2 regions of the Paenibacillus sp. FSL E2-0178 genome follow, and region 1 is predicted to be linked to the other one. Evidence: riboswitches for the same ligand, from Rfam matches in the RefSeq annotation. Region 1 holds a riboswitch; the other holds the start of a gene.
The links. Region 1 has a riboswitch for glycine ahead of gcvT (glycine cleavage system aminomethyltransferase GcvT). Riboswitches for the same ligand answer to the same signal wherever they lie in the genome.

Region 1 (3,127 bases):
GTGTACCGTACGGGAGACAATCAGCTTTTTGCGTTTGGTGGCGCCTGCGGCAAGCACGGCTGCTTCGGAGAAGGCCGTTGCGCCGTCATACATACTGGCATTGGCGACCTTCATACCGGTCAGCTCACAGATATACGACTGGAATTCAAAGATCGCTTGAAGCTCGCCTTGGCTGATTTCCGGCTGATAAGGGGTATAGGCAGTATAGAATTCCGAACGGGAAATAATATGGTTAATGACAACAGGAATATGGTGGTCATAGAGGCCAGCGCCGAGGAAGCTGGCATGGGTATCAAAGTCGGCATTTTTGTCAGCCAGACCCTTCATATGGCGCAGCAGCGCATATTCGTCCAGCGGGCCGGACATTGGCATCGTTCCCTGGTAGCGGACAGATTGAGGGATGTCAGCGAATAGCTCATCAATGGACTGAATCCCTACAGTTTCCATCATCTCTGCGCGGTCTTGCTCCGTCATAGGCAGATAGCGGTGCTTCATTACGGCTTCACTCCTTGGCTCTTTTTGTAGAACGGGGCTTTGATCACGGCAGCCTTCAGCTGTTTGCCGCGGATCTCCACATACACCTCTGTGCCGATCTCAGTATAGGCAGCATCCAGCAAGGCAAGTCCGAGATTACGTTTCAGCGTCGGTGATTGTGTGCCGGTTGTGACTTCACCGATCTTCACACCGTCTGCATATACGGGATAATGGGAGCGGGGAATCCCGCGGTCGATCATTTCAAGCCCCACAAGGCGGCGCGGGAGGCCGGCTTCCTTCTGCTTCAGCAGGGCATCACGGCCGATAAAATCCGCTGTGTCCAGCTTCACGAAGAACTGGACACCCGCTTCGAGCGGCGTAATATCCGCCGAGAGCTCCTGGCCGTACAGCGGCAGCTTGGCTTCGAAGCGGAGCGTGTCGCGTGCGCCGAGTCCGGCAGGGGTCAGGCCATGCGGCGCGCCTGCGGCCAGCAGACCATTCCAGAGTGCAGCCGCTGTGTGGACCGGGGCGTACAGCTCAAAGCCGTCCTCCCCGGTATAGCCGGTGCGGGAGAGCAGTACAGAAACGCCGCAGACCTCGGCGTGTTCGATGAAGTGGAAGGGCTTCAGCTCTGCGAGCGGGGCAGAGGTAACTTCGGCCAGAATCTTCTCAGCCAGCGGACCCTGCAGAGCGAGCAGCAGCGTCTCATCGGAGACATTCTTCAGGCTGACACCGCTGAATTCAGCGGTGAGATGCTCCTGCAGCCACTGGAAGTCCTTGTCGATATTGGAGGCGTTCACGACGAGCATGTAGCGCTCATGGTCCAGGCGGTAGACGAGCAGATCATCTACTACGCCGCCATTCGGATAGAGCATCAGGGTATACTGCGCTGCACCATCTGCTAGGCGGCTGACATCATTGGTGGTCATCTGCTGCAGGAAGGCTTCAGCGCCGCTGCCGTCAACCATGAATTCACCCATATGCGATACATCGAACAGTCCGGCCTGCTGGCGGACCGCTTCATGTTCCTTAACGATGCCAGTAAACTGCACCGGCAGCTCCCAGCCGCCGAAATCAATGCATCTGGACTCCGCATAAGCGGCATAGAGATCATAAAAAGGCGTTCTTCTCAAAGACTCCATCGTGTCACCCCTTAGTCTGTTTACATGCAAAAAAGGACAGGCGAAAGTCCATCAATGCACATCAAACATGCATCAATAGACGTTCGCTCTGTCCTTTGTACCTGAGAGTTACCCTGCTATCCTGCCCGCAGGTTTCCCCGTTGGTGATCCGTTTCCTGTTGTCCAGGCTGTGGATGCTCTCCAGAGATGCGTCCGGCAAAGGTCCTTTTGCCTGAGAGATTCACCCATCCCGGGCTTACTCCTTCGGCGCTGCCCCTGAGGGTCAGTCTCTCCCTATGCCATCATTCGCAAACCATATGTTTTTCTACTGACTCCATTAAACCGGGTTTACAAGCACGATGTCAATCAAAAAACGTCAAAAAGATGACAAATTTAATTTTCCTGTCAGTTATATTGACATTAGGCAAGGTCATAACTTAGGCTATAACTAAATTTAGAACTCCAAATGTGGAAAAGAGGCGGCTTGGAAATGAGTGAAGTGTTGGACAACCTGCTATACAGCGAAGAGCATGAATGGGCACAGCAGGGTGAAGGACGCGTAGTACGTGTGGGAATTACGGATCATGCGCAGCATTTATTGGGCGACATCGTGTTTGTTGAGTTTCCGGAAGTCGGCGCAGCCATTTCCGCGGGCGACAGCGTAGGCAGCATCGAGTCTGTTAAGACGGTGTCGGAGCTGTACTCGCCGGTATCCGGCAAGGTAACCAAGATCAACGACGCACTCGAAACCAGTCCGGAGCTGATCAATGATCAGCCATACGGCGGCGGATGGATTTTTGAGCTGGAGCTTGACGGTGAGTTCGCCGAGGCAGCTTCCGGCCTGCTGGATGCGGCTGCTTATAAGGAATTGGTTGGGGAATAGTTTCAACCGTTTATGTACCCGGATTTTTTGAATAGATGACTGAACTGGATTTACGAACAGATGAACATGACAGGCTTCTCTTATTACATTAGATGTTACTAATGTGAGAGGTCTGTCTTTTTGCGTTTCTGTATCATTCCGGAAAGCTGAGCAGGCCCGGATAAATGCGGGGAGCCAAGTGCCAAAGGGCGGGGAGCAGAGCCAAACCCGCAACGGCAAAGATAAGGCACAGCAATAGGAACCGGTATCTTTTTCTGGGACGGGTATTGGGTTTGAGCACGAAGTAATACACACCGGCCGAATAAAACGGGAAAAGCACCACGGCAGACATGCCCATACAGACCAGAAAGGTGGATTCCCCGGCGGAGGAAGGGATCATGGCTTCCGGGTTATAGACCGGATTGATCTGCAGAAAGAGGATCACAAATGTCAGATAGGCGAAGAGTAAAAGAAGAGGGAAACAGCGGATGCGTCCATCCTCGGACAAACCGTACAGCATCCACCAGACCCCGAGCCAGGGCAGGGCAAAGACTGCGCCGGCAATAAGGAAGTCAATGCCTATATACATCAGTTTATCGGGTGGATACAAATGGGCCAGGTCTCCCCAGAAGTAATCGGAGGAGAAGAACATCATAAATACAGATAATAA
Region 2 (3,127 bases), 510 kb from region 1:
GGCTACCCAATACAATGAGAGCATTCCTTGGGCTACTCTGGATATGGACTTCATGAACCTGAACCAGGCTGCCCATGGCGACCGTGAATACGGGTTCATCAATGCCCGCCTGAAGAAACAGAACAAAGTGGTAGTAGGGTACTGGGAACGCGCCGAAGTCCAGAAGCAAATTGCCGAATGGATGGACGTTGCCGTTGCATATAACGAAAGCTTCAATATCAAAGTGGCCCGCTTCGGCGACAACATGCGCAACGTGGGCGTTACCGAAGGCGACAAGGTAGAAGCCCAGATTCAGTTCGGCTGGACTGTGGATTACTTCGGAATCGGCGATCTGGTTGCATATGTAAACGAAGTGAAGGAAGAAGAAATTGATGCGCTGTTCGCTGAATATGCAGAGCAGTATGATTTCGATTACGGTTCATACAGCAAAGAAGCATGGGAAGCCAGCGTGAAGGTACAGGCCAGCTATGAAATTGCCCTCAAACGCTTCCTGGATGCCGGAAACTACAATGCGTTCACTTCGAACTTCGAAGACCTGCACGGCATGAAGCAGCTTCCGGGTCTTGCCGTTCAGCGTCTGATGGCACAAGGCTACGGCTTCGCCGGCGAAGGGGACTGGAAGACAGCGGCCCTGGACCGCCTGATGAAGGTGATGAGCCACAACCTGAATACCGGATTCATGGAAGATTACACCTACGAAATGGCTGCCGGCCAGGAAGCGATTCTGCAGTCCCACATGCTTGAGGTTGACCCGAGCCTGGCCAGCAACAAGCCGAAGGTGCTTGTGTCTCCGCTGGGTATCGGCGACCGCGAAGATCCGGCCCGTCTCGTATTCGACGGCAAGGCCGGCGAAGGCGTTGTGGTATCGATGGCTGACTTCGGCACTCATTACAAGCTGCTGATTAACGAAGTTACTGCCTTCGAGCCGACGGTTCCGGCACCGAATCTTCCAGTGGCCCGTGTGCTCTGGCAGGTGAAGCCTAACTTCCAGGATGGAATTAAGGCATGGATCGAGAACGGCGGCGGTCACCATACGGTGGTGTCACTCAACTTGACTACAGATCAGATCGTTACCTACGCCAAGCTGGTTGGCCTGGATTATGTAATCATTAAATAAATAGCGGAATAATGTTGGATCAAATGAGCGGATGGGCTATTGCCTGTCTGCTTTTTTTTAATGCAGAGCCAAGATATTACCGGTAAACTCATTCTCCGTGCCCGTGATTTTCTAAAATCCTGTACAAACTACAACATTCGCTTCATTAAATTGGACTAAATCGAAAATTGTTGTACAAAAAGCAGCATTTCTCCTCCTTCATACGGTTTAGCGTGGAAATTCTTGTATTTCATACAACAATCTATCTAAACAACCGGGTATCTGCGCATCCAAGTTGCAAAACGTACAACATTTATGCCGCTGCAGTGCAGGAGCGCACCCTAGAGATCTAGCCATAGGTAGGAGACTTTTATCACTGTTCAATACTCACATGCCGAGTAATATGTTAGAATATCAGAATGCATTAACGCTTCACCAATTTAATACATCACACGGGCTATGATTGCTATGGATCACACTATAGCAGGAGCAGCTTCTGGAGAGACTGCGGGAGACCGCAGCGCCGAAGGGTTCACAATCTCAGGCAAAAGGACAGAAGAGTACGGAATTTGTATTTGTCATGCTGATTAATTACGGTCAGCGGCGCAGGTAGCTTATTTTGATATTCTTATGAACCGGGAGATTGGATGACATCCAATCTCTTTTTTATGTTATTTGGCAGCAAAGCGTTGTACACATTAAGGGGGAAAATGGCAATGGCACAGACAGAATTAAAGAGAGATTTGGCGAACCGGCATGTACAGCTGATCGCTATCGGCGGCACGATTGGTACAGGGTTATTCCTGGGATCAGGCAGAGCGATTCAGCAGGCCGGGCCGTCCATTATGATCACGTATTTACTCGTGGGAATTGCCGTGTTTTTTGTGATGAGGGCGCTGGGTGAGCTGCTGCTCTCCAAAGCGGGATATCAATCTTTTACGGACATTGCTGAAGACTATCTGGGGCCGCGGGCTGCATTCATTACGGGCTGGACCTACTGGTTCTGCTGGATTATGACGGCGATGGCGGACGTGATTGCAGTGGGCGTATATGTGCAGTACTGGTTCGATATCCCGCAGTGGGTGCCGGCCGTCATCTGCCTGATTATTCTGTTAGGACTCAATCTGCTGACGGTCAAAAGCTTCGGCGAACTCGAATTCTGGTTTGCTCTCATCAAAGTCGTCACGATTCTTGCCTTAATTGGCCTGGGAATCATTCTGCTGGTCATCGGGTTCAAGACGGATGCGGGATCGGTGACGGTCCGCAATCTCTGGGAGCACGGGGGTGTGTTCCCGAACGGTGTCAAGGGCTTCTTATTTTCCTTCCAGATGGTTGTGTTCGCTTATGTCGGTGTGGAGCTTGTGGGTGTATCAGCCGCAGAAACAGCAGATCCGGAGAAAAATATTCCGTCGGCGATTAACAAAATTCCTCTGCGGATTCTCTTCTTCTATGTAGGCGCGCTCTTCGTCCTGCTGTGCATTAACCCGTGGACCCAGCTCAGTGCAGCTGAAAGTCCTTTTGTGCGAACCTTCAGCCTGGTCGGGATTCCGGTTGCTGCGGGCATTATCAATTTCGTCGTCTTAACCTCAGCAGCTTCCGCCTGCAACAGCGGGATGTTCTCGACCAGCCGGATTCTGTATAATCTGAGCAGAAGGAATCAGGCATCCCCGCAGCTCGGCAAGCTGAACCGAAATCATGTGCCTGCTAACTCTTTATTTATTTCTACAATAGTTATATCGGCCGGGGCGCTGCTCAGCAAGCTTATTCCGGGCCAGGCCTTCGGCATTGTCACCACGATCAGCGCCATTTGCTTCATCTGGGTGTGGGGGGTTGTGCTCGTATGTCATATCAAGTATAAGAAGAACCGCCCGGACTTACATGCCTCGTCCAAATTCAAAGCACCGTTCACACCGGTTATCAATTATGCGGTATTAACGTTGTTTGCCGCTATTCTGATCATTATGCTGTTCGCAGATGATACCCGTCCGGCGCTGCTGTTTACGCCCCTATGGTTCATCCTGTTGTTCGTCC

Region 2: it holds a riboswitch for glycine, as region 1 does, so the genes downstream of both, MHI42_RS21155 (amino acid permease) here and gcvT (glycine cleavage system aminomethyltransferase GcvT) in region 1, are expected to answer to the same signal.

What each region holds. Positions count from the first base shown of each region.
Region 1 is NZ_CP151953.1:5,375,340-5,378,466, forward strand. Features, by position in the region: gene gcvPA (aminomethyl-transferring glycine dehydrogenase subunit GcvPA) at 1-495, opposite strand, end outside; gene gcvT (glycine cleavage system aminomethyltransferase GcvT) at 495-1,616, opposite strand; glycine riboswitch at 1,806-1,901, opposite strand; gene gcvH (glycine cleavage system protein GcvH) at 2,086-2,478, shown strand; gene MHI42_RS23375 (hypothetical protein) at 2,612-3,127, opposite strand, start outside.
Region 2 is NZ_CP151953.1:4,864,314-4,867,440, forward strand. Features, by position in the region: gene araA (L-arabinose isomerase) at 1-1,117, shown strand, start outside; glycine riboswitch at 1,583-1,662, shown strand; gene MHI42_RS21155 (amino acid permease) at 1,813-3,127, shown strand, end outside.